Regions from separate parts of the Streptomyces sp. NPDC058685 genome, predicted to be linked through region 2. Evidence: riboswitches for the same ligand, from Rfam matches in the RefSeq annotation. Region 2 holds a riboswitch; the other holds the start of a gene.
The links. Region 2 has a riboswitch for glycine ahead of gcvP (aminomethyl-transferring glycine dehydrogenase). Riboswitches for the same ligand answer to the same signal wherever they lie in the genome.

Region 1 (9,995 bases), on a different contig from region 2:
GCGTGGTACGGCAGCGTCTTGCGGCGGTGCAGCACCAGGTGCTCGTCGAAGTCGAAGTCGATCTCGTGCACACCGAGCAGCCGCAGCCGGCTCTCGGTGCGGATGCGCTCCACCTCGCCGTCCGCCGACTCGACGTCGACGGTGCGGGGCGAGTGCCCCTCCAGACCCAGCAGGACGGCCTTGGGGGTGCCGTGGCCGTGGCCGGTGGCGCCGAGCGAGCCGAACAGCTCCGCCCGTACGGTGGCGGTCCGGTCCAGCACGCCCTCGTTCTTCAGACGGTGGGCGAACATACGGGCCGCGCGCATCGGGCCGACCGTGTGGGAGCTGGACGGGCCGATGCCGATCGAGAACAGGTCGAAGACCGAGATGGCCACGGGGTGACTCCTAGAACGTTGGTAGACGCCGTTGTCTGCCGGGGTGGTGCGAGCAGGCGCGGAACAAGGCGGAACAAGGGGGAGGGCACCGCGCTCACAGCCCAGTGTGCGCGGTGCCCCGAGGTTTCCTGTCGAAAAGAGTACGAAATTACTTCAGACCGGGGTACAGCGGGTGCTTCGCGGCGAGCTCGGACACCCGGGCGCGCAGGGCGTCGCTGTCGTACGACGGCTTCAGCGCCTCGGCGATGATGTCCGCCACCTCGCGGAAGTCCTCGTCCTGGAAGCCGCGGGTGGCCAGCGCCGGGGTGCCGATCCGCAGGCCCGAGGTCACCATGGGCGGCCGCGGGTCGTTCGGGATCGCGTTGCGGTTGACCGTGATGCCCAGCTCGTGGAGCCGGTCCTCGGCCTGCTGGCCGTCGAGCTCGGAGTTGCGCAGGTCCACCAGGACCAGGTGCACGTCCGTGCCACCGGACAGGACCGAGACGCCGTGCTCGGTCACATCGGCCTGGACGAGACGCTCGGCCAGGATGCGGGCGCCGTCCAGGGTGCGCTGCTGGCGCTCCTTGAACTCCTCACCGGCCGCGACCTTGAAGGAGACCGCCTTCGCCGCGATGACGTGCTCCAGCGGGCCGCCCTGCTGGCCGGGGAAGACCGCGGAGTTGATCTTCTTGGCGAGCTCCTGCGTCGACAGGATCACACCGCCGCGGGGGCCGCCGAGCGTCTTGTGCGTGGTGGTGGTGACCACATGGGCGTGCGGCACCGGGTTGGGGTGCAGCCCGGCGGCGACAAGGCCCGCGAAGTGCGCCATGTCGACCATCAGGTAGGCGCCGACCTCGTCCGCGATCCGGCGGAAGGCGGCGAAGTCCAGCTGACGCGGGTACGCGGACCAGCCGGCCACGATCAGCTGCGGCTTGGACTCCTTGGCGAGCTTCTCGACCTCGGCCATGTCGACCTGGCCGGTGGCGTCGACGTGGTACGGGACCACGTTGTAGAGCTTGCCGGAGAAGTTGATCTTCATGCCGTGCGTCAGGTGCCCGCCGTGCGCGAGGTTCAGACCCATGATCGTGTCGCCCGGCTTCAGCAGCGCGAACATCGCGGCCGCGTTCGCCTGGGCGCCCGAGTGGGGCTGGACGTTGGCGTGCTCGGCGCCGAAGAGCGCCTTGATGCGGTCGATGGCGATCTGCTCGACCACGTCGACGTGCTCACAGCCGCCGTAGTAGCGGCGGCCGGGGTAGCCCTCGGCGTACTTGTTGGTGAGGACCGAGCCCTGGGCCTCCATGACCGCGACCGGAGCGAAGTTCTCCGAGGCGATCATCTCGAGGGTGGACTGCTGACGGTGGAGCTCGGCGTCGACAGCAGCGGCGACGTCCGGGTCCAGTTCGTGAAGAGGGGTGTTCAGAATCGACATCGCGGAATCACAGTCCCTGTCGTGAGGGTGGTCAGTTGCCGGAGAACTCGGTGTACTCGTCCGCGGAGAGCAGATCCTTCGGCTCCTCCGAGACGCGCACCTTGAAGAGCCAGCCGCCCTCGAAGGGGGCCGTGTTCACCAGCGACGGGTCGTTGACGACGTCCTCGTTGGTCTCCGTGACCTCACCGCTGACCGGGGAGTACAGGTCGCTGACGGACTTGGTCGACTCCAGCTCACCGCAGGTCTCGCCCGCGGTCACCGTGTCGCCGACGTCCGGGAGCTGTACGTACACCACGTCGCCGAGCGCGTTGGCCGCGTGCTCCGTGATGCCGACCGCCGACACGCCGTTCTCGGCGGCCGTCAGCCACTCGTGCTCCTTGCTGTAGCGCAGCTGCTGGGGGTTGCTCATGGCCTGAATTCTCCTGTACGCGGGGGAGTGCTGGGAAACGAGGGGGGAGTGCGGACGATCACTTCTGGCGCTTGTAGAACGGCAGCGCGACGACCTCGTACGGCTCATGGGTACCGCGGATGTCGACCCCGACACCCTCCGTGCCCGGCGCGGCGTGGGCCGCGTCCACGTAGGCCATCGCGATCGGCTTGCCGAGCGTGGGGCTCGGGGCGCCCGAGGTGACCTCGCCGACGACCTGGCCGCCGGCGACCACGGACATCCCGGCGCGCGGCACCCGGCGGCCCTCGGCGATCAGGCCGACGAGCTTGCGCGGCGGCGCGGTCTCGGCCCGCTCGGCGGCGGCCTGAAGCGCCTGACGGCCGACGAAGTCGCCGTCCTTCTCGAACTTCACGACCCGGCCGAGGCCGGCGTCGAAGGGGGTGAGCGCCGTGGTCAGCTCGTGCCCGTACAGCGGCATGCCCGCCTCCAGGCGCAGCGTGTCGCGGCAGGAGAGCCCGCACGGGATCAGTCCGGCCGGGGCGCCCGCCTCGGTCAGCGCCTGCCACAGCTTCTCCGCGTACTGCGGCTGGACGAAGAGCTCGAAGCCGTCCTCGCCGGTGTAGCCGGTACGGGCGATCAGCGCCGGGACGCCGGCGACGGTGCCGGGCAGGCCCGCGTAGTACTTCAGCCCGTCGAGGTCGGCGTCGGTGAGCGACTGCAGGATGCCGGGCGACTCGGGGCCCTGGACCGCGATCAGCGCGTACGCGTCGCGGTCGTCACGGACCTCGGCGTCGAAGCCCGCGGCGCGCTCGGTCAGCGCGTCCAGCACGATCTGGGCGTTGCCCGCGTTGGCGACGACCATGTACTCGGTGTCGGCGAGGCGGTAGACGATCAGGTCGTCGACGATGCCGCCGTCCTCCTGGCAGATCATCGTGTAGCGGGCACGGCCGGTGCCCACGGTGCCGATGTTGCCGACGAGCGCGTAGTTCAGCAGGTCCACGGCCTGCGGGCCGGTGACGGTGATCTCGCCCATGTGGGAGAGGTCGAAGAGACCGGCGCGGGTGCGGACCGCGGTGTGCTCGTCGCGCTCACTGGCGTACCGCAGGGGCATGTCCCAGCCCGCGAAGTCGGTCATGGTCGCGCCCAGCGAGCGATGCAGGGCATCGAGGGCGGTGAGACGGGGGGAACTGGTCATGGATGTGACTCCCAGGGCATGGCCGGCGAGGACAATCCTCCCCATCTGTCATCGGAACCTGAGAGGTTCGTCCCGACCACGCGTACTGGTGGTCGTGACTTGCACCTTGGGTGGAGCCACTCGAACGCGGCTCGCTTTTCAGATCTGCCTCATCACACGCGGTACGGGGCCTGAGAGATTCAAGGGAGGGACTTGCTCCTTCGGCGCCCGGCGCACACAGTGGCCAGGACTCTCCCGCGTGGATTCAAGCGGCCGGTATGCAGTTGGCGGGCACATCATTGCACGCATCGCGCCGAACGGCTTCCCCCCAGGCCGGAGGCCACGGGGACGGAGCGGACGGCTCCGAAGCTTTCTGCGGACGGCGCGGCGCTCCTCAGCGGCAAATCGACCTCGTCGCATTACCATTTCTTTACGCTCCATGGGCAAGTGTGTGGGGTGACCCGACAGGGGGAGGGTGATGACTTTGCAGCAGTCCGGTGCATATGCGACCGCCGCGGGAGTGCCTGCGCCGCCGCAGGTACCCGCCCGAGAGGTCGGCGACGCCCTGAGGGCGGCGCCCGTGCTGCGTGACCTGCGGGACCGCGCGGGCCGCAGCCCGCACAGCCTGCGGTTCGCCGCGGGCGACGTCGTGGTGGTGTCGGGCCTGCCCGGCAGCGGGAAGTCCACACTGATCAGGCGCGCGGCGAGCGGCCGGCGGATCGACTCCCAGGACACGCGGGACCGGTGGGACGCGAGGATGCCGAGGCTCCTCCCGTACGCCGTCTACCGGCCCTTCGTCCGCCTCGCCCACTACGCGGGCCTGCGCCGGGCCCTGCGCTCCGGCGAGAGCGTGGTCGTGCACGACTGCGGCACCCAGACCTGGGTGCGGCGCTGGCTGGGCCGGGAGGCGCGGCGCCGCGGCAGCGCGCTCCACCTCGTCCTCCTCGACGTCTCCCCGGGCATCGCCCGGCAGGGACAGCGCGCGCGGGGCCGCGGGGTGTCCGGCTACGCCTTCGCCCGGCACCAGCGGGCCGTGGGCCGGCTGATCGGCGACGCGGAGGCCGGGAAGCTGCCCGTCGGCTGCGCCTCGGCGGTGCTGCTCGACCGGGACGCGGCGACCGTGCTGTCACGGGTCGGTTTCGGCGAGGAGTGATCGCCCGGCCCCGTCCCCGGCCCGGCCGGTGCGCGCACTAGGGTCGGGGGAAGCACAGAGGAGAGCCGGGGGAGAGACCAGCACATGACCATTCCGGGACAGGCGCATCCGCATCCGTCCGGCGGCTGGCCGGCGAACGAGCTCGAAGAGGTGCTCGGCGCCTCGCTCGGCAACCCGGCCGCCGGGGGCCGGCTCGTGGAGGTCCTCGGCCGCAGCTTCCTCTGGGTGCCGCTGCCCAACGGCGGCGGCCCGGACAGTCCGAACCTCGATCTGCCCACCACCGAGATCGACGGGCAGGCGTATGTGCCGGTCTTCAGCTCCGAGCACCAGTTCCTGACCTGTGTGGGCAGCCATATGCCCTTCACCGTGGCGCCCGCGCGCGAGTTCGCCCGCGGGCTGCCCCCGCAGCTCGGCATCGCCGTCAACCCGGGCGGTGTCGTCGGCACCCCGCTGCCGCCGTCCGCCGTGGCCGAACTCTGCCGGGCCGGACGGCACGAACCGGGCGGGCCGCAGGCCGGGGCGAGCGGCGGGCGGGTACGGCTGTTCGAGCCGGACTGGCAGGAGGAGCCCGTCGACTTCCTGGCCGCCGCGGCCGGGGAGTTCCAGGAGTCCGGAGTCGTCGTCACCGCCCGGCGGGCGCTCGCGTCCATCGAGGGCGATCCGCCCACGCTGTTCATCGGTGTGCAGCTGTCCGACTGGGACGCGGTCGGCAGCAACGCGCCCATGGACGCCCTCGGTCGGGCGCTCGGCAGGGTCCAGGTCGGCTGGCCGGTCAGCCTCGTCCTGCTGGACGTCGCCCAGGACCCCGTCGCCGACTGGATGCTGGCGCGGGTGCGGCCGTTCTACCAACGAGAGCACGTGTAGTCGTCAAGTCGGTGTCGAAACGGCCGATTAAGCTGGTTTCATGGCCTGCTGAATCGTGATGCGAAGAGGGGCGGAACCCAGAGTGAGTGCGTCAGGCACCGCGGCGGCCGGGCAGGTCGAGCACATGCTGCGCCAGGTGACTCCCGGACGCTACGACGCGTACGAGGCGCTGCTGAAGGCCTTGGCGGACCCGGCGAGCGGCCAGGTCTGGATGCTGCTCTGGCACGGCCGTGCGGGCTCGCCCGACGCCCAGTACGGGAACATGGAGGTCGACGGCGTCGGCTACGCCCCCTGCGTCACCTCCGCCCAGGAGCTCGCCGTCTCCGGCTGGAACCGCGCGCACGAGGTCGTCGGCGGCCTCGACATCGCCCGCGCCCTCTACCCCGACCGCTGGGGGATCTGGCTCAATCCGCACGCCCCCGGCGGCGGTGTGGGCATCCCCTGGCCCGATCTCCGCAGGATCGCCACGGGCCTCGACCGGATGCCCGCGGGACCGCTGCGGCTGTCCGAGCCGGCCATCGAGATCCCGCAGTTCTACGCCCTGCTCTCGCAGAACGCCCACCGCACCCCGGCCGTCCGCTCGTTGCGCCGCGCCTGGGTGCAGCCCGCGCTCGGCGCCCCGTATCTGGCGATCGGTCTCGATCTGTACGACACGGGGCGGCAGTCGGTGGACGCGGTCCGCACGATGATGCAGCAGTCGATCGCGGCCGTCCCGGAGGGGCTGCCGGTGTCCACCGTCGCGATGTCCGACGAGTACGACCCCGTCACGATGTGGCTGCGGGCCAACTCCCGGCCGTTCTACGACCGTGATGCGCACGGCGCCCCGCAGGGCGGCGGTTACGGCTATCCGCCGCCCCACGGCCACTGAACCGACCGGCCCCGGCCGTTTTTCCACCACGCTGCTCCCGAGGGCGAATTCGTCCTCTTTCCATGCCCCGCGCGGATGTTCTGGTCGGATTGTGTGTGCGCAACCCGTGAAGCACCTTGTATTCGAATGAGCCGCCTCTGCGTGACGGGCGGTGCATCGGTGAACTTCCGTCCCATATGGGCTGTTTGGCGTTCCGCTCAGTCGGCGGTCCCGTCCGTATAACGGAAACCTGCTTCCCTCATCACGTTTACGCAAACATTCCCCGAGGGGTCTGGCGGGTGATCGCGGCAGCGTTGAAGACTCCCCGCAACAAGGACCCTTCGGTCCCGTGTACGACCTGCTTCTTCAAGCTTTCCTCGCACCACACACAACTGCACCACTGATGTGAACGAAGCCGCTACAGCGGCGGGCATGGGTCGGTCACCACCGGCCGAGAGGGGTCCCCACCACGATGACGGCACCACTGCACGACACGAGCGCGGCCGAGACCGCGGCCGTCGATGTCGCCGCCGATGTCCCGCAGAAGGACATCGAGGGGCGTTCACCCTGGAAGATCGCCTGGGTCCGCCTCAAGCGGGACAAGGTAGCGCTGGCCGGTGGGGTCGTGGTGCTCCTGCTGGTCCTGGTCGCGCTCCTCGCTCCGCTGATCGTGGACGCGTTCGGCCACCCGCCGGAGGAACTGCACGAGGACCAGATCGACCCGCTCCTCGGCACTCCGATCGGAAGCTGGGGCGGCATCAGCTCCGACTTCCTGCTCGGAGTCGAGCCGGTCAACGGCCGTGACGTCTTCAGCCGGATCATCTACGGCGCCCGTATCTCGCTGCTGGTCGCCTTCCTGTCCGCCTTCGTGGCCGTCTCGCTCGGCACCCTCTTCGGTGTCATCGCGGGCTACTTCGGCGGCTGGGTGGACGCGGCGATCAGCCGGGTCATGGACCTTCTGCTCGCCTTCCCGCAGCTGCTCTTCATCATCGCCCTGATCTCCGTCACCCCGAACGAACTGCTCGGGTTCTCCGGCTCCGGACTGCGCATCGCCGTCCTGGTCCTGGTGATCGGCTTCTTCGGCTGGCCCTACATCGGCCGCATCGTGCGCGGCCAGACCCTGTCGCTGCGCGAACGCGAGTACGTCGAGGCGGCGCGCAGCCTGGGAGCCGGCCGGTCCTACATCCTCTTCCGTGAGCTGCTGCCGAACCTGGTCGCGCCGATCACCGTCTACACGACGCTGATGATCCCGACCAACATCCTCACCGAGGCAGCGCTGAGCTTCCTGGGCGTCGGAGTGAAGCCGCCCACCCCGTCCTGGGGCGAGATGCTCCAGACGGCCGTACGCACATACGAGGACGACCCGGTGTTCATGATCATCCCGGGTCTGGCGATCTTCATCACCGTGCTCGCCTTCAACCTCTTCGGTGACGGCGTACGGGACGCGCTGGATCCCAAGGGATCCCGCTGAACCACCGCAAGCCCTGCGGACCACAGCCCCTGCCACCAGTCAGGAGCGATAGCCCAGAACCCGCGGCCCTCAAGGGCCGTGACTACTACGGAGGTTGCGAGCATCGTGACAACCCATCGCACGTCGAAGCGCAGGCTTGCCGCAGGCACGGCTGTCGTGCTCGCGGCCCTGCTCACCACCACGGCCTGTGGCGGCAACAAGAACGACGACAAGGACGGAGCCGGCAAGACGCCCGGCTTCAACGCCGGCATCGGCAAGGTCGCCAACGCGTCCACCGCGAAGGGCGGTGAGCTCAAGTTCGTCGGCACCCAGGACGCCGACTCGTGGGACCCGCAGCGCGGTTACTACGGCTTCATGTGGGACTTCGCCCGCTACTACACCCGCCAGCTGGTCAGCTTCAAGCCGGCGCCGGGTGCGGGCAGCACCGAGCTCGTGCCGGACCTCGCGACCGCGAAGGCCGAGATCTCGCCCGACGGCAAGACCTACAAGTACACGCTGAAGGACGACGTCACGTGGGAGGACGGCACGCCCGTCACCTCGCAGGACATCAAGTACGGCATCGAGCGCACCTGGGCCCAGGACGTCATCTCCGGCGGCCCGGTCTACCTGATGCAGGTCCTGGACCCGAAGTCCGAGTACAAGGGCCCCTACAAGGACAAGTCCGCCGACAAGCTCGGCCTGAAGGCCATCGAGACGCCGGACGCGAAGACCATCATCTTCAAGCTCCCGAAGCCGAACGGCGACTTCGAGCAGATGCTCGCCATGCCGGCCGCCTCTCCGGTCAAGAAGGAGAAGGACACCGCCGCCAAGTACGGCCTGAAGCCCTTCTCCAACGGCCCGTACAAGATCGACTCGTACGCGCCGAACAAGTCGATGAAGCTGTCGCGCAACGCCAACTGGAAGGCCTCGTCGGACACGATCCGCAAGGCGCTCCCGGACAGCATCTCGGTCACCTTCATGACCAACGCGGACGACATGGACAAGCGCCTGCTCAAGGGTGACTTCGACATCGACATCAACGCGACGGGCATCGGCCAGGCGGCCCGCACCACCGCGATCCGCGAGCACAAGGGCAACCTCGACAACGGCCAGACCGGCTTCATCCGTTACGCGGTCTTCCCGCAGACGGTGGCGCCGTTCGACAACATCGAGTGCCGCAAGGCCGTCATCTACGCCGCCGACAAGAAGTCCCTGCAGACCGCCCGTGGCGGCCCGCAGGCCGGTGGCGACATCGCCCCGAACATGCTCCCCGCGGGCATCAAGGGCGCCGACCCGTCGTACGACCCGTACGAGGTCCTGAAGAACGACAGCAAGCCGAACGTCGAGAAGGCCAAGGCAGCGCTGAAGGCCTGTGGCAAGCCGAACGGCTTCAAGACCACCATCGCCGTGCGCAACAACAAGCCGGTCGAGGTCGCCACGGCCGTCTCCCTGCAGAACGCGCTGAAGCAGGTCGGCATCGACGCCCAGGTCGACCAGTTCGACGGCGCCCAGACGTCCGGCATCATCGGTTCGCCGAAGGTCGTCAAGGACAAGGGCTACGGCATCATCATCATGGGCTGGGGTGCGGACTTCCCGTCCGGACAGGGCTTCTCCCAGCCGCTGGTCGACGGCCGTTTCATCCTCCAGAGCGGTAACAACAACTTCTCGGAGCTGAACGACCCGGCGATCAACAAGCTCTTCGACCAGGCCATCGCGGAGACCGACCCGGACAAGGCCGGCGAGATCTACAAGCAGATGAACCAGAAGGTCTCCGAGGCCGCTGTCTACCTGCCCTTCGTCTACGACAAGACGATCACCTGGCGCAGCACCCGCCTCACCAACGCCTACACCGCGGACGCCTACAACGGCCGCTACGACTACGCCTCGCTCGGCGTCGTCAAGTAAAACCCAGTCAGTTCACGTTCCAGTGCCACACCCGCTAGGCACGAAGGGCAGGTGATGGCCGCGAGCGGTGGCCCGGGGCCCTCTCCAGAAGAGAGGGCCCCCGGGTCGCCGTCGGGCCGAGCGCAGTGCTTGCATATCTCATCCGGCGAATCTTCGCCGTCATCGTCATGCTGATGGTCATCACTCTGGTGACCTTCGGAATCTTCTTCCTGTTCCCCAAGATGATCGGGACGGACCCGGCGCTCTACTTCGTCGGAAAGCAGTCCGACCCTGCCGCCATCGAGGGCATCCGGCAGAAGATGGGCCTGGACGACCCGATCCTGGTCCAGTTCGGCAAGTTCGTGGTCGGGCTGGTGGCCGGACGGACGTACTCCAACGGTTCCGACGTGACGGAGTGCGCCGCGCCCTGCTTCGGGTACTCGTTCAAGACCG
Region 2 (9,995 bases):
TACCGTCGACATGGCAGGTCAAGGACGGAGGTCGGCGTGGACAGCAGCGGCGACGGTGCGGTGGGGGGCGCCCCCGGACGAGGTCCGGGGGAGAGCGGGCCGTATCCGCTCCACGGGAGTGCGGTCGAACCATCCACGGAGACGGTCGGCTATCGCGGTCCCACCGCGTGTGCGGCAGCCGGCATCACCTATCGGCAGCTCGATTACTGGGCCCGTACCGGCCTGGTCGAACCCAGTGTCCGCCCGGCGCACGGGTCGGGGACCCAGCGCCTCTACAGCTTCCGCGACGTGGTCGTCCTCAAGATCGTGAAGCGTTTCCTGGACACCGGTGTGGCGCTGCAGAACATCCGGACCGCGGTGCAGCATCTGCGGGCGCGCGGCTTCGCCGATCTCGAGCGCATGACGCTGATGAGCGACGGCGCGACGGTCTACGAGTGTTCCTCGCCCGACGAGGTCGTCGACCTCCTCCAGGGCGGTCAGGGCATCTTCGGGATCGCGGTCGGAGTCGTCTGGCGGGACGTCGAGGCGGCCCTGTCGCAGCTGCACGGCGAGCGGATCGACACCGGCGAGACCCTGGTCGGGCACAACCCGGCCGACGAGCTGGCCAGACGCCGACGCGACCGGGCGGTCTGAGCACACCTGGAAGCGGCCCCGATGTCAGTGGCGTAGGGCAGCATCGGAGGTGTGAGATTCGCGCCGACGATCCTGCATCTGGACATGGATGCCTTCTTCGCCGCCGCCGAGCAGGCGGCGAAGCCGAGTCTGCGCGGAAAGCCCGTGATCGTCGGCGGACTCGGCCCGCGGGGGGTGGTCGCCACCTGTTCGTACGAGGCGAGACGGTTCGGCGTCCATTCGGCGATGCCGATGGCCCAGGCTCGACGACTCGCGCCGAACGCCGCGTATCTCGTGCCCCGCTTCTCGCTCTACCGCACGATCAGCGAGCAGGTCATGGAGCTGCTGGGCCGGCTGTCGCCGCTGGTGGAGCCACTGAGCCTGGACGAGGCCTTCGTGGACCTGGAGGCGGGCGGCGCGGCGGACGACACCGCGTCGGCACGGGCCACCGGTGAGCAGCTGCGCGAGGCCATCCGCGCGGTGACGGGGCTGACCGGTTCGGTCGGTCTGGCGGGGTCCAAAATGCTCGCGAAGATCGCCTCGGAGCAGGCCAAGCCGGACGGCCTGGTGCTCATCGAGCCCGGTACGGAGCGTGAGCTGCTCGGGCCGATGTCCGTGCGCACCCTGCCGGGCGTGGGACCGGCCACGGGAGAGCATCTGCGCAGGGCCGGTATGACCACCTGTGCGGATCTGGCCGAGGCGGGCGAGGACGAGCTGGTGCGGCTGCTCGGCAAGGCACACGGGGCGTCCCTGTTCCGGATGGCCCTCGGCCATGACGACCGGGCCGTTGTGGCCGAGCGGGACACCAAGTCCGTGTCGGTGGAGGACACGTTCGATGTCGATCTGCACGACCGCGTCCGGATCAGGGTCGAGGTGGAGCGGCTCGCCGACCGGTGCGTGCACCGGCTGAGGGCTTCGGGGCACTCGGGCCGCACCATCGTGCTGAAGGTCCGGCGGTTCGACTTCTCCACGCTCACCCGCTCCGAGACGCTGCGCGGGCCCACGGACGACCCCGCCGTCGTGCGAGAAGCGGCGGGGAGGCTGCTGGAGTCCGTCGACACCACGGGCGGGGTGCGGCTGCTCGGGGTGGGAGTGACGGGCCTCGCGGACTACACACAGGAGGATCTCTTCGCGCAGGCCGCGGCGGCCGGTGAGCACAGCGCGGGGGAGCTCGCCGAGGGCGAGGCGGCGGAAGCGGCGGTGCCGCATCGGGAGGAGAAACCGGGCGAGCCGGAGCCCGAGGCGGCTCTCGCCGAGCGTCGCTGGCCCGCGGGCCATGACGTGCGGCATGCGCAGTGGGGGCCGGGATGGGTGCAGGGCAGCGGGATCGGGCGGGTCACCGTCCGGTTCGAGGAGCCGACCTCACCGCCGGGACGCGTGCGCACCTTCCGGGTGGACGACCCGGACCTGGAGCTGTCCGACCCACTGCCGCTGGTGACTGCCCCTGAGGGAGATCAGTCCTCCTGGCCGGCCACACGGCCGAAGGAGCGGTCGCCGGACGAGGGCGCGGGGGTGTCCGGCGGGGTCGAGAGATCGAGCCCGTAGTGGTGGTAGAGCTGAAGCTCCTGCTCCGGGGAGAGATGGCGGCCCACTCCGAAATCGGGGGCGTCCTTGATCAACGCGCGTTCGTACGGCACCCGTAGTCCGTTGTCGACGAACTCGCTCGGCTCCAGCGGGACGAAGGCGTCCCTGCTGAAGAGGCCGGTGCGGACGGCCGCCCATTCGGGTACGCCGGTGGCATCGTCGAGATACACCTCGTCCACAGTCCCGATCTTGGCCCCGTTGCGGTCGAACGCCTTGCGGCCGATCAGGCTGCGCGGATCGATGTCGGTCTGCACGGTCCCTCCAAGAGGTCGCAACTGCTCCGTAAATGATACGAAAGTGCACATCGAGGGTGTCGGCCACTTGAGCGATCGACGAGAGGACGCGCTGGTACGCTGACTAACGGCTGCTGACCCCGTGCGGGAGAGTCCACCGGAGGAAACGGTGGCGCCGAAGGAGCAAATCCTCCCCGGAATCTCTCAGGCACCCTGTACCGCACGGACGAGGTCACTCTGGAAAGCAGGGCGGGCGTCGGACGGCATCCGCTCTCACCGACGGTGAAAGCCGGGTTCCCTCGTGGGGATCCGGTGAAGCTCTCAGGTTGAGATGACAGAGGGGGAGGCCGTCCGGGTACCCGCGCCGTGGTGCCCCTCGCAGGTCGCGTCAGACCAGGAGGCCTCCATCATGACCGCCAACCGCATTCCGCTCGCACAGCTGGAGCGAGGCACCCCCTTCGAGCAGCGCCACATCGGACCCGACGCCGAGGCGCAGGCCAAGATGCTGGCCCAGGTGGGATACGGCTCGCTCGACGAGCTGACCGCCGCCGCGGTTCCCGACGTCATCAAGAACGCCGAGGCGCTCGCGCTGCCCGAGGCGCGCACCGAGCCCGAGGTCCTCGCCGAGCTGCGCACGCTCGCCGACCGGAACACGGTCCTGGCGCCGATGATCGGCCTCGGCTACTACGGCACGTTCACGCCGCCGGTCATCCTGCGCAACGTCATGGAGAACCCGGCCTGGTACACCGCGTACACGCCGTACCAGCCCGAGATCTCCCAGGGGCGGCTCGAAGCCCTGCTGAACTTCCAGACCATGGTCGCCGAGCTGACGGGTCTGCCCACCTCGGGCGCCTCGCTGCTCGACGAGAGCACCGCCGCCGCCGAGGCCATGTCGCTCGCCCGCCGCGTCGGCAAGGTCAAGAACGGCGTGTTCCTCGTCGACGCCGACGTCCTGCCGCAGACCCTCGCGGTGATCGAGACCCGCGCCGAGCCGACCGGCGTGGAGGTCGTCACCGCCGACCTGCACGACGGCATTCCGGCCGAGATCGCCGAGCGGGGCGTCTTCGGCGTCCTGCTGCAGTACCCGGGCGCCTCGGGTGTCGTACGCGACATCAAGCCCGTGATCGACCAGGCGCACGAGCTCGGTGCGATCGTCACCGTCGCCGCGGACCTGCTCGCGCTGACCCTGCTCACCTCGCCCGGTGACCTCGGCGCGGACATCGCGGTCGGCACCACGCAGCGCTTCGGCGTCCCGATGGGCTTCGGCGGACCGCACGCCGGCTACATGGCGGTGCGCGAGAAGTTCGCCCGCAGCCTGCCGGGACGGCTCGTCGGCGTCTCCGTCGACGCGGACGGCAACCGGGCGTACCGCCTCGCGTTGCAGACCCGTGAGCAGCACATCCGCCGCGAGAAGGCCACCAGCAACATCTGCACCGCTCAGGTGCTGCTCGCCGTGATGGCGGGCATGTACGCCGTCTACCACGGGCCCGAGGGCCTGCGGGCGATCGCCCGGCGCACCCACCGCTACGCGACGCTGCTCGCCGAGGGCCTGCGGGCCGGCGGTGTGGAGGTCGTCCACGGCGCGTACTTCGACACGCTCACCGTCCGCGTGCCGGGCAGGGCGGCCGACGTGCTGCACGCCGCCCGCGAGGGCGGGGTGAACCTGCGCCTCGTCGACGCCCACCACGTCTCCCTCGCCTGCGACGAGACCACGAACCGTGCGCAGCTGACCGCCGTGTGGGGCGCCTTCGGCGTCGACGCCGACATCGAGGCGCTGGACGCGGCCTCCGTGGACACCCTGCCCGAGGCCCTGCTGCGCACCGACGAGTACCTCACGCACCCGGTCTTCCACCAGAACCGTTCCGAGACCGCGATGCTGCGCTACCTGCGCCGCCTCGCCGACCGTGACTACGCGCTGGACCGCGGCATGATCCCGCTCGGCTCCTGCACCATGAAGCTGAACGCGACCACCGAGATGGAGCCGGTGACCTGGCCCGAGTTCGGGCAGATGCACCCCTTCGCCCCCGTGGACCAGGCCGCCGGATATCTGACGCTCATCCGCGAGCTGGAGGAGCGTCTCGCCGAGGTCACCGGCTACCACAGCGTCTCCATCCAGCCCAACGCCGGTTCGCAGGGTGAGCTGGCCGGACTTCTGGCCGTCCGCGCCTACCACCGCGCCAACGGCGACGACCAGCGCACCGTCTGCCTCATCCCGTCGTCCGCCCACGGCACCAACGCCGCGAGCGCCGTCATGGCCGGCATGAAGGTCGTCGTGGTCAAGACCGCCGACGACGGCGAGATCGACGTCGAGGACCTGCGCGCCAAGATCGAGCAGTACCGCGACGAGCTGTCGGTGCTGATGATCACCTACCCGTCCACGCACGGCGTCTTCGAGGAGCACGTCGCCGACATCTGCGCCCAGGTCCACGAGGCCGGCGGCCAGGTGTACGTCGACGGTGCCAACCTCAACGCGCTGGTCGGCCTCGCGAAGCCGGGCAAGTTCGGCGGCGACGTCTCGCACCTGAACCTGCACAAGACCTTCTGCATCCCGCACGGCGGTGGCGGTCCGGGCGTCGGCCCGGTCGGTGTGCGCGAGCACCTCGCCCCGTACCTGCCGAACCACCCGCTCCAGCCCACGGCGGGCCCGGAGACGGGCGTGGGCCCGATCTCGGCCGCCCCGTGGGGCTCGGCGGGCATCCTGCCCATCTCCTGGGCGTACGTCCGGCTCATGGGCGGCGAGGGCCTCAAGCGGGCCACGCAGGTCGCCGTGCTCGCCGCCAACTACATCGCCAAGCGTCTCGAGCCGCACTACCCGGTGCTCTACACCGGCCCGGCGGGCCTGGTCGCGCACGAGTGCATCGTGGACCTGCGGCCGCTGTCGAAGGCGACGGGCGTCAGCGTCGACGACATCGCCAAGCGTCTGATCGACTACGGCTTCCACGCCCCGACCATGTCGTTCCCGGTGGCCGGCACGCTGATGATCGAGCCCACCGAGAGCGAGGACCTGGGCGAGATCGACCGCTTCTGCGAGGCGATGATCGCCATCCGCGCGGAGATCGAGAAGGTCGCGTCGGGCGAGTGGCCCGCGGCGGACAACCCGCTGAGCAACGCCCCGCACACGGCGGCCGCGCTGGGCGGTGCGTGGGAACACTCCTACAGCCGTGAGGAGGCCGTCTTCCCGGCCGGCGTGAGCGCCGCGGACAAGTACTGGCCGCCGGTGCGACGGATCGACGGCGCGTTCGGCGACCGCAACCTCGTCTGCTCCTGCCCGCCGCTGGAGGAGTACGACAACTGACGGGTGACGCCTATGCGTCGGGGCCGGTACGGAGGATGAGTCTCCGGCCGGCCCCTTCTCGTACGGACGGCGCTCAGGCGGCCGTCATGACCTGGCGGTGCGGCGCGATGATCTGCCCGTCGGGCAGCAGCTCACCGGTGTCCTCGAAGAGGAGCACGCCGTTGCACAGCAGGCTCCAGCCCTGCTCCGGATGGTGCGCCACCAGGCGCGCCGCTTCCCTGTCGGCAGAGTCGGATGTCGGGCAGGCTGGTTGGTGCTGGCACATGGGTGGGTTCTTTCGCTGCGGTGTGTGAGTCCTGCGGCTGGATGAAGTGTTCATGGCCGCCCCCCGTATCTGTCGGTCCGATCCCAGTGTTGCCCTACGGGCGTCAATCCGCAGGGATTTCGCGGCAGCTCTTCTTACTGGTTAATGACGTATCACCCGGGCGGACGGTTCAGCTCAACTGAGCTGTCCTTTCGGGTGGTTCAGGGGGGCCGGTTCGGGCTAGTCCGGTCGGGGCGGCAGTGCGCCCCGCGACCGGACGGTCACGGGGCGCGAGCAGCGGTTTTTCAGGCCGGCGAGCCGAGCAGCGGGGCGGGGGTGAGCCGCAGGGTCATCACCGGAAGCAGATCGGCGACCCGGTGCGGCCGGTGGGCCGCGATGCCGGGCGGGGCCGGGGCGAGGGGGACCAGGACATCGGTCGGGAGAGGCATGCCCGTCGATGCGTCCGCGTCGGTGTCGCCGTGCAGCCACAGGGTGAGCATGTAGAGCTCGGGGATGGACAGGAGGCGGGGCTGGAAGGCGGTGTGCATGGACTCGGCCTGCCGCAGCGCGCGTTCGGTGGAGATGAGATAGGGGCCCTCGAAGAAGTGCGAGAAGGTCCAGCCGTCGGCGGTGAGGGTCGTCTCCGCGGCGGCCACACTTCTCTCTCCGCTGCGGATGAGGAAACGCCAGCCCGTGAGGCGGGTGCACGGGCGGCCGGCGCTGGGCACGATGCGGTCCAGTACGTGGACGGGGAGCGGCGATTCGGGACTGACAGGTCCCTGGACGGACCTCAGTGCTGGTGTGCGGTCCTCACGGACGGCGGTAGGGGAACCGAGTGCCGCAAGGACGCTGCGGAGGGCAGGCGCGGGAGCCGGGGGGACATGCAGCGGCATGATGGGTCGCCTCTCACTTGGAGACACGGTGAAACGTGGGCAGGTGCGGACGGCACTGTCAGCGTGCGGGGTCAGAGGGGGGCCGGGACAGGCCGCCGGGCGCCAACTCTCTGCCTCGTTTGCGGAGTTTATACGACACGTGTTCTCACAATGTTTCCGCTAGTGCTCGTGCGTATTTCCCGCAAGGCAGGTTCAGGTCTTTCTCCTGCGGAGTTTCAGGGGGTTTTATCCGGCCTGTAACGCCACAACCTGGGATTTCCTCCACGGGTCGGTAGGCTGAAACCCGTCGGTGTTTTTCACCAGGCGACCGGTGCTGGAAACTGCGTTCTGCGGCATGCCGAGTGAATGTGCCGCTCGGGCGCGCATCCCACAGTAGCGGTCACCGGGCGTTCCCGCCGCGTTATAGATCAGCCAGCCGGGGCATTATCGTCCGTGACGCGAGCGACCAGAGCTGCGTGGAGCCCACTCGAGGAGGGACCCTTCGATGGGGGAGAAGGTCGTGGCAGGCGGCATCGCGCTGTCCGATCGGCAACGCCACCGCCGGAAGTTGCAGCAGTGCCTGGCGGGACTGGGGCGACTGCTGGACGAGAAGAGGTTCGACCGGCCCAAGAATCTCATGGGGCTGGAGATCGAGCTGAATCTCGCAGGTGCCGACGGGCTGCCTCGGATGATAAATGCGGAGGTTCTGGAACGCATCGCGAGCCAGGATTTCCAGACCGAGCTGGGAATGTTCAATCTGGAAGTGAACATTGTGCCGCACAGGCTCGGTGGACAGGTTCTGGATCAGCTGGGGGAGGAGTTGCGCACCGGGCTCGGATATGCGGACCGGAAAGCGAACGAGGTCGGTGCCGGCATCGTGATGATCGGCATCCTGCCGACCCTCGAGCAGGGCGACCTGGTGTCGGCGAACCTCTCCGACGTCGACCGCTACACGCTGCTGAACGACCAGATCGTCGCGGCCCGCGGTGAGGACTTCGCGCTGGACATCGACGGCGTCGAGCGGCTCAGCTGCACCTCGGCGTCGATAGCCCCCGAGGCCGCCTGCACCTCGGTGCAGTTGCACCTCCAGGTGACGCCCAACCGGTTCGCCGACGTGTGGAACGCGGCGCAGGCGGTGGCCGGCGTACAGGTGGCGGTGGGGGCCAACTCCCCCTTCCTGTTCGGGAGGGAGCTGTGGCGCGAGTCGCGGCCGCCGCTGTTCCAGCAGGCGACCGACACCCGGCCGCCCGAACTCCAGGCCCAGGGCGTACGGCCGCGGACCTGGTTCGGCGAACGGTGGGTGGATTCGGCGTACGAACTCTTCGAGGAGAACCTGCGGTACTTCCCTCCGCTGCTGCCGATATGCAACGACGAGGATCCGCTGCGGGTGATCGAGGACGGCGGCATCCCCGGGCTCCATGAACTCGTGCTGCACAACGGCACCGTGTACCGCTGGAACCGGCCGGTGTACGGCGTCGCCGACGGCGTGCCCCATCTGCGCGTGGAGAACCGGGTCCTGCCGGCGGGCCCCACGGTCACCGACGTGATCGCCAACGCCGCGTTCTACTACGGACTCGTGCGCGCCCTCGCCGAGGAGCCGCGGCCGGTGTGGAGCAGGCTGCCGTTCTCGGCCGCCGCGGAGAACTTCGACGCGGGGTGCCGGCACGGCATCGAGGCGGAACTCCAGTGGCCGCGGCCGGGCCGGGCGGGCGGCATCACCACGGTGCCTGTCGCCAAGCTCGTGCGCGACGAACTGCTGCCGCTGGCCGCCGCGGGGCTCGACGCCTGGAACATCGAGCCGGCCGACCGTGACAAGTACCTCGGGGTGATCGAGGAGCGCTGCAAGCGGCGGATGAACGGCGCGTCCTGGCAGTCCGAGACGTATCACCGTGCGCTGGAGGCGGGCCTGGGAAGGGACGCGGCTCTCGCCGCCACCACCCGTCGCTACTGCGAGCTGATGCGTGAGGGCGACCCCGTCCACACCTGGCCGGTCGGCTTCCCGGGGCCGCGGAACTGAGCGGGGAGGGCCGACGGCGCGGTCGGCGACCGGCGCGGGTGACCGTGCCGGTCGTCCGGTGTGCGGGCGGGTCCTGTTCGGCGAGTGATCCGCCGGTCCGGGACCCTGCCCGGCAACGGCCGGACGGGACCTGCCTCCCCTCCCCGGCCGGGCGTCGGGCAAGCTGTGACGTCTCAACCTGTGGTGTTGCCCCGGTGATGTCCGCCGGCGGCACGAGGATGGGGACACGACGGGCTCGGTCTATGGGAGGCACGTGTGCAGGCGGATGCGGGGCGCGTGGCTGATCCCCTCCCCGGGGAGGGCATGCCGCGGAAGATCTTGCGGTCCGAGATGCTCCTGGTGCTCGCGCTCTCGCTGGGCGCGAGCGGAGTGTCGGCGCTCATCAGCTTCGTCGGGTCGCTGACGAAACCGGGCGGGCTGAAGGACCAGGCGGCCACGCTCAACGGGTCGTACGCGCCGGGCCGGCCCTGGCTCGACCTCTCCTGGCAGCTGTTCGGCATCGCCTCCGCCCTGGTGCCGGTGCTGCTGGTGGCCCATCTGCTCCTGCGCGAGGGAGCGGGGATGCGTGCGATCGGCTTCGACCGGAGCCGGCCGTGGTCCGACCTCGGGCGCGGCACGCTCGTCGCGGCGGGGATCGGCAGTGCCGGACTCGCCTTCTATCTGGCCGCGCGCGCGTCCGGGTTCAATCTCACCGTCGTGCCGGAATCGCTGCCCGACGTGTGGTGGAAGTATCCGGTCCTGATCCTGTCGGCGATCCAGAACTCCGTCGTGGAGGAAGTGATCGTCGTCGGGTATCTGCTCCGCAGGCTCGACCAGTTGGGCTGGACGCCGATGGCCGCGCTGGCGGCGAGCTCGGTGCTGCGCGGCTCCTACCACCTCTACCAGGGCATCGGCGGCTTCATCGGCAACATGGTGATGGGCGTGGTCTTCGTCCTGCTGTACCGGCGCTGGGGACGGGTCGGGCCGCTCGTGGCCGCGCACGCGCTGCTCGACATCGTGGCCTTCGTCGGGTACGGGCTGCTCGCCGGGAAGGTGAGCTGGCTGCCCACGATGTGACGCGGGCGAGCATGACCAGGAGGCGTACGGCACATGCCGTACGCCCCTGTCCCTTTGCGGCACGCGGTCAGGGAGCGGTGAG

Region 1: it holds a riboswitch for glycine, as region 2 does, so the genes downstream of both, gcvT (glycine cleavage system aminomethyltransferase GcvT) here and gcvP (aminomethyl-transferring glycine dehydrogenase) in region 2, are expected to answer to the same signal.

The regions. Positions count from the first base shown of each region.
Region 1 covers NZ_JBHXSL010000032.1:49,503-59,497, forward strand. Annotated here, with positions in the region: gene ACFWU3_RS23925 (L-serine ammonia-lyase) at 1-374, opposite strand, end outside; gene glyA (serine hydroxymethyltransferase) at 523-1,782, opposite strand; gene gcvH (glycine cleavage system protein GcvH) at 1,814-2,191, opposite strand; gene gcvT (glycine cleavage system aminomethyltransferase GcvT) at 2,250-3,365, opposite strand; glycine riboswitch at 3,515-3,612, opposite strand; gene ACFWU3_RS23945 (AAA family ATPase) at 3,823-4,497, shown strand; gene ACFWU3_RS23950 (enhanced serine sensitivity protein SseB) at 4,582-5,361, shown strand; gene ACFWU3_RS23955 (enhanced serine sensitivity protein SseB C-terminal domain-containing protein) at 5,444-6,229, shown strand; gene ACFWU3_RS23960 (ABC transporter permease) at 6,681-7,679, shown strand; gene ACFWU3_RS23965 (ABC transporter substrate-binding protein) at 7,785-9,563, shown strand; gene ACFWU3_RS23970 (ABC transporter permease) at 9,689-9,995, shown strand, end outside.
Region 2 covers NZ_JBHXSL010000045.1:43,590-53,584, reverse strand. Annotated here, with positions in the region: gene ACFWU3_RS28345 (MerR family transcriptional regulator) at 37-633, shown strand; gene ACFWU3_RS28340 (DNA polymerase IV) at 685-2,157, shown strand; gene ACFWU3_RS28335 (PRC-barrel domain-containing protein) at 2,067-2,501, opposite strand; glycine riboswitch at 2,565-2,660, shown strand; gene gcvP (aminomethyl-transferring glycine dehydrogenase) at 2,839-5,724, shown strand; gene ACFWU3_RS28325 (DUF5999 family protein) at 5,798-5,989, opposite strand; gene ACFWU3_RS28320 (hypothetical protein) at 6,274-6,861, opposite strand; gene ACFWU3_RS28315 (glutamate--cysteine ligase) at 7,346-8,857, shown strand; gene ACFWU3_RS28310 (type II CAAX prenyl endopeptidase Rce1 family protein) at 9,161-9,913, shown strand; gene ACFWU3_RS28305 (PhzF family phenazine biosynthesis protein) at 9,981-9,995, opposite strand, start outside.